DNA from 2 places in the Aquabacterium sp. A08 genome. Region 1 is predicted to be linked to the other one. Evidence: riboswitches for the same ligand, from Rfam matches in the RefSeq annotation. Region 1 holds a riboswitch; the other holds the start of a gene.
What was found. A riboswitch is a leader RNA that binds a small molecule or an ion and turns the genes downstream of it on or off. The one in region 1 is predicted to bind thiamine pyrophosphate.

Region 1 (3,206 bases):
CTGCGCTGGGCCACAGCACTGCTTGAGCGGGTCTGCACGGTTGCCTTCCCCGCGACACCATGGGGGCCGAGCCGGTCTGCAATCGCCTGCAGACGGCTCCATGAGCGGTGGCCCGGTTCGGTAGGGCCTCAGGCGGCTGGCTTGCGCAGCACACTGAGCGCGCCGCACACCAGGCTGGACGCCACCAACGCCCCGGCGAACGGCGCCAGCGTGGGGATGCTGCCGGGGAAGCTGGCGGCCAGCAGGCCTTGGGCCAGGCTGCCGGTGCTGACCCAGCCCGGCAGCACCGCCCCCACCACGCCGGCCAAGGCCCCGGCGACCGCCGCGGTCGGGGTGGTGTGGCGCCACAGGCCCATCAGTACTGGCACCACGGCGGTGGCGCACAGCAGGTCGGCGATGAGGAACAGGCGCAGCACCGACAGCCCCTGCAAGGCCACCAGCACCACCGGCACCATCAGCGCCACCGTGGCCCAGCGCGCGCTGGACAGCGCCACGCCCGGCCGGGCGGTGACCACCAGCGATGCGATGCCGTTTTGCAGCGTGTCCACCGAGGAGGCCACCAATGCCACGGCCAACAGCAGCGCCGGCAGCGTCAGCCAGGCCGGTGCGCCCTTGAGCAGCGCGAAGAAGGGGATGGGTGGCTGGCCCAGGTCCAGGCCCCGGCTCGCGGCCAGCACGCCCAGGGCGCCAATGGCCGCCACCACCAGCACGGTGGATGCCCCGCCCAGCCAGGCGCCTTGGGCCAGGGCCCGGTCGTCCCGCGCCGCCCAGACGCGTTGCCAATAGCCCTGGTGGAACAGGTTGGCCGCGGTCACCGCGATCACCAGCGTCAGCGCCACGCTCAGCGCCACCTCGGGCGGGGCGCTGGGGGCGGTGACGGGGGGCGCATCGGGCAAGCCGGGCAGCAGCACCGCCAGCACCAGGCCCAGCAAGGCCAGCAGCAGCCAGGCCTGCCAGCGGTCGGTGGCCAGGCTGGCGCGCAGGCCACCCCAGGCGGTGTAGGCCAGCGTGGTCGCGGCCACGCCCACCACCATCCAGGCGCCGGGCAGGCCCGACAGCATGCCGGTGATGGCGCCAATGGCGGTCAGCTCGGCCGTGAGGAAGCACAACATGTACAGCACCGAAATCGCGCTGACCCACAGCCGCAGGCCGGTGCCAAAGCGGTGTTGGGCGTATTCGGCGATGCTGCGCCCGTGGGGCAGGCAGCGCCGGATGGCCGGCCCACACCAGGCCAGCACCAGAAAGGGCAGGGCGGCCCCCAAGGCGTAGCCGGCCACCGCCACCGGGCCCACGAAAGCGCCCACTTCGGGGGGGGCGAACAAAATCCAGGCGCCCAGGCCCGAGGCCAAAAAGGACAGGCCCAAGGTCACGGGCCCCTGCGAATTGCGGGCGGTGACGTATTCGTCGAGACTGGCGTCGGCGCTGCGCGCGCGCAGACCGATCCAGACAAACAACAACAAGGCCGCCCCAAGGGCAGCCACCGTGGCGTACAGCATGTCGCGCTTCCTCCGCCGGTGTGAACCGGATCAGGTTCCAGGGTCTGCCCCGGCGCGCTGGCCGGCGGCACTCTCAGCCCCTTGCGGGACTCCCCTGGCGACTGGGTTGAAAGCGCGGATTCTAGCCCGGGTTGACCATCACCAATTTGCCCTTGACCTGGCGGCTGCCCATCAGCGCGTAGGCGCGCTGCAGCTCGTGCATGGGCAGCGTCTGGTCCAGCACCGGTTTGATCTGGCCCTGCAGGTACCACTGTGCCAGCGTCTGCATCATGGCGGCGTTGGCCTGGGGTTCGCGCTTGGCAAAGTCGCCCCAGAACACGCCGACGAGGGACGCGCCCTTGAGCAGCGCCAGGTTCAGCGGCAGGCTAGGGATAGGGCCCGCCGCAAAGCCGATGACCAGGTAGCGGCCGCGCCAGGCGATGGAGCGGAACACCGGTTCGGCGAAGGCGCCGCCCACCGGGTCGTAGACCACGTCGGGGCCTTTGCCATCGGTGAGCTGCTTGATGGCCTCGCGCAGGCTGCCGTCCGGTGTGTGCTCGCTGTAGTTCAGCGTGGCGTCGGCGCCGGCGTCCAGGCACAGCTGGCACTTGTCGGCGCTGGACGCGGCGGCGATGACGCGCGCGCCGGCCTGCTTGGCGATCTGGATGGCGGCGGTGCCCACGCCGCCGGCGGCGCCCAGCACCAGCACGGTTTCGCCGGGTTGCAGGGCGCCGCGGTCGATCAGCGCGTGGTAAGAGGTGGCGTAGGTCATGATGAAGGCGGCCGCGTCAACCAGGTCGAAGCCCGCGGGCAGGGGCAGGCACAGCGCCGCCGGGGCCAGGGTGTGGGTGCCGAAACCGCCGGTGCCGCTCAGGCAGGCCACCGCCTGGCCGGCTTGCAGGTGGGTCACGTCCGGGCCCACGGCGCGCACCACGCCGGCGTACTCCGAGCCCGGCACAAAGGGCAGGGGCGGCTTCATCTGGTACTTGTTCTGCACGATGAGCAGATCGGGAAAGTTCAGGCTGGCCGCCTTGATTTCCACCAGCACCTGGCCCGGGCCGGGCTGGGGCGTGGGCAGTTCTTTCCAGGCCAGCGCCTCAACGCCGACGGGGTTCTCACACAACCAAGCGTGCATGTTGTCGTCTCCTCATGGGGGTGTTGCGCATGATAGGCAGGCCTTGGTGCTACGGCCAGCACGGTTTGTCCCGGGGGCGACCGGGCGCGTGCGCCCACGCCCAGGGCACGGCCCGGGCAGCGCCCCTACAATGGCCGGTGATGAAAATCCTTCTGTCCAACGACGACGGCTACCAGGCCCCCGGCATCCAGGCCCTGTACGACGCCTTGCGCGACATCGCCGAGGTGGAGGTGGTGGCCCCGGAACACAACAACAGCGCCAAATCCAACGCGCTGACGCTGCATTCCCCGCTCTATGTGCACACGGCGCACAACGGTTTTCGCTACGTCAACGGCACCCCGGCCGATTGCGTGCACATCGCCCTGACCGGCCTGCTGGGCTACACGCCCGACCTGGTGGTCTCCGGCATCAACAACGGCGCCAACATGGGCGACGACACCATTTACTCCGGCACCGTGGGCGCGGCCATGGAAGGCTACCTGTTCGGGGTGCCCGCCATCGCGTTTTCGCAGACCGAAAAAGGCTGGCGCCACCTGGATGCCGCCGCCCGCAAGGCGCAGGAGTTGGTGGCTTTTCTGGCGCCCTCGGTGGCGGCG
Region 2 (3,206 bases), on a different contig from region 1:
GCATGGCGGTGCCGTACCAGCCGATGGTGGCTGCGCCAATGCCGCTGGTGATGTGGTCGTAGCCCGGGGCGATGTCGGTGGTCAGCGGCCCCAGGGTGTAGAAGGGCGCCTCGTGGCATTGCTCCAGCTGCAGGTCCATGTTCTCCTTGATCAGGTGCATGGGCACGTGGCCGGGGCCTTCGATCATCACCTGCACATCGTGCTTCCAGGCGATCTGCGTGAGTTCGCCCAGGGTCTTGAGTTCGCCCAGCTGGGCTTCGTCGTTGGCGTCGTAAATGGAGCCGGGGCGCAGGCCGTCGCCCAGGCTGAAGGCCACGTCGTAGGCCTTCATGATGTCGCAGATGTCCTCGAAGTGGGTGTAGAGGAAGCTTTCCTTGTGGTGCGCCAGGCACCACTTGGCCATGATGGAGCCGCCCCGGCTGACGATGCCCGTCATGCGGTTGGCCGTGAGTGGGATGTAGCGCAGCAGCACGCCCGCGTGGATGGTGAAGTAGTCCACGCCCTGCTCGGCCTGTTCGATCAGGGTGTCGCGGAAAATCTCCCATGTCAGGTCCTCGGCCTTGCCGTTGACCTTTTCCAGTGCCTGGTAGATGGGCACGGTGCCGATGGGCACGGGCGAGTTGCGCACGATCCACTCGCGCGTTTCGTGGATGTTCTTGCCGGTGGACAGGTCCATCACCGTGTCGCCGCCCCAGCGGATGGCCCAGGTCATCTTGTCCACTTCCTCGTTGATGGACGAGCCCAGCGCAGAGTTGCCGATGTTGGCGTTGATCTTCACCAGGAAGTTGCGGCCGATGACCATCGGCTCGGTTTCGGGGTGGTTGATGTTGTTGGGGATGATGGCGCGGCCACGGGCCACCTCGTCGCGCACGAACTCGGGCGTGATCTCGGTCGGGATGCTGGCGCCGAAATGCTGGCCCGGGTGCTGGCGGCCGATCATGGCGGCCATTTTCTGGCCGGTGGGGCCAGCGGTTTTCAGGGATTCCAGGTACTCCCGGCGGCGCAGGTTTTCGCGGATGGCGATGTACTCCATCTCGGGCGTGACGATGCCGCGGCGGGCGTAGTGCATCTGCGTCACGTTGGTGCCGGGCAGGGCGCGGCGCGGCTGGCGGTGCAGGCCGGGGAAGCGCAGTGCGTCGAGCTTGGGGTCGGCGGCGCGCTCGCGCCCGAAGGCGCTGCTCAGGCCGGGCAGCACCTCGGTGTCGTTGCGTTCTTCGATCCACTTCTGGCGCAGCGCGGGCAGGCCTTGGCGGATGTCGATGTGCGCGGCCGGGTCGGTGTAGGGGCCGGAGCAGTCGTACACAAAGATGGGCGGGTTGGGTTCGGCGCCGAAGCTGGCCGGGGTGTCGCTCTGGCTGATCTCACGCATGGGCACGCGGATGTCGGGGCGGGAGCTCTCCACGTACACCTTGCGGGAATTGGGCAGGGGCTGGATGGCGGCCTGGTCCACCTGGGCGGTGGTGGCGAGGAATTTGTCGGCAGGGGCGTTCACGGGGCGTGTCTCCTTCGGTGGCAGGGTGGGTGCTCCGAAGGTCGCCCCGGCGGCGCGGCCCCACGCGGGCCAAGGGCCTGCAAGGGTGTCCACGCAACGCGGGATGTGACAGCTCTTCTTCCGCCGGTCTGAACCGGATCAAGTTCGCGGGTTCGGCATCGCCATCTCAGCCCACACCATGTGGACACCCCGGAGCAGTGCGGATTGTACGGCCCACCCGTTTGGCACCGTGGCAGCGCATGGCATGATGCCTGCATCTGACCCGCGACATGACCCACCCCGTCCCACCCATTCAAACCCACACCGTTTTTGAAGACGCCCAGGCCATCTTCACCGGCACGCTGTTCGTGTCGCTGGCGCTGATTTTGTTTGCGCAGTCCGGTTTGCTCACCGGCGGCACGGCCGGCGCGGCCTTCGTGCTGCACTACGCCACCGGTTGGGGGCTGGGGCAGTGGTTTTTTCTCATCAACCTGCCGTTTTACTGGTTCGCCTGGCGCCGCATGGGGCGCGAGTTCACGCTCAAGACCTTTTTGGCCATCACGCTGCTGTCGGCGTTGACGCAGTGGTCGCCGCAGCTGTTCGCCATCGAGCGGCTGCATCCGGCCTACGCCGCCGTGCTGGGCGGTTTGCTGCTGGGTTCGGGTTGTTTGTTCCTGGCGCGGCACCACGCCAGTTTGGGTGGGGCCACCATCATCAGCCTGTACCTGCAGCGGGCCAAGGGCTGGCGCGCGGGCAAGGTGCAAATGGGCATCGATTGCACCATCGTGCTGCTGGCGCTCACGGTGGTGGAGCCCGAGCGGGTGGCGTGGTCGGTGCTGGCGGCGGTGGTGATGAACCTGTTCATCGCCATCAACCACAAGCCGGGGCGTTACGCCGTCCTGTGAGCACCGCCGCGAGCGGTCAGCCTGGGCGCCGTTACCGGCGCCACGGGGCCCAGGGGTGCAAGGCCACGCCCGTCCCGGCGGCTTTCAGCCCGCGTTCGGGTCCAGCACCGTGGGCAATGCCTCTGGCAGCAGGCCGGTGTGGTCGCGGCTGAAGTGCAGGCCCCGGCTTTCCTTGCGCGCCTGGGCGCAACGCACGATCAGGTCGGCCACTTCCACCAGGTTGCGCAGCTCGAGCAGGTCGCGGGTGACGTGGAAGCTTTTGTAGAACTCCTGGATTTCGGCCTTGAGCAGCGCGATGCGGTGGGCGGCACGTTCCAGCCGCTTGTCGGTGCGCACGATGCCCACGTAGTCCCACATGAAGCGGCGCAGTTCGTCCCAGTTGTGCGAGATGACGACGTGCTCGTCGGCGTCGATGACGCGGCTGTCGTCCCACGGGCGGATGGTGGGGATGGCCGCCGTGGGCTGGGCCGCCATGTCGCGCACGGCGGCGCGGGCAAACACCATGCACTCCAGCAGCGAGTTGCTGGCCAGGCGGTTGGCGCCGTGCAGGCCGGTGCAGCTGGCCTCGCCCACCACGTACAGGCCAGGCAGGTCGGTGCGGGCGTTCAGGTCGGTCACCACGCCGCCGCAGGTGTAGTGCGCAGCCGGCACCACGGGGATTGGCTCTTGGGTGATGTCGATGCCCAGCTCGGCGCAGCGCGCCAGGATGTTGGGGAAGTGCTCGCGCAGGAACTCGGGCGGCTGGTGCGAGATGTCGAGGTAGACGCAGTCCAGGCCGTGCTTTTTCATCTCGAAGTCGATGGCGCGGGCCACCACGTCGCGCGGGGCCA

Region 2: linked by a shared signal. The riboswitch ahead of thiC (phosphomethylpyrimidine synthase ThiC) and the one ahead of HA630_RS06500 (sodium:solute symporter family transporter) in region 1 are both predicted to bind thiamine pyrophosphate.

Annotation. Positions count from the first base shown of each region.
Region 1 covers NZ_JAAQQT010000567.1:23,966-27,171, forward strand. The annotation lists gene HA630_RS06500 (sodium:solute symporter family transporter) at 129-1,496, opposite strand; TPP riboswitch at 1,486-1,602, opposite strand; gene HA630_RS06505 (NADPH:quinone oxidoreductase family protein) at 1,618-2,610, opposite strand; gene surE (5'/3'-nucleotidase SurE) at 2,751-3,206, shown strand, end outside.
Region 2 covers NZ_JAAQQT010000550.1:4,649-7,854, forward strand. The annotation lists gene thiC (phosphomethylpyrimidine synthase ThiC) at 1-1,492, opposite strand, end outside; TPP riboswitch at 1,591-1,694, opposite strand; gene HA630_RS05100 (YitT family protein) at 1,762-2,376, shown strand; gene nadB (L-aspartate oxidase) at 2,461-3,206, opposite strand, start outside.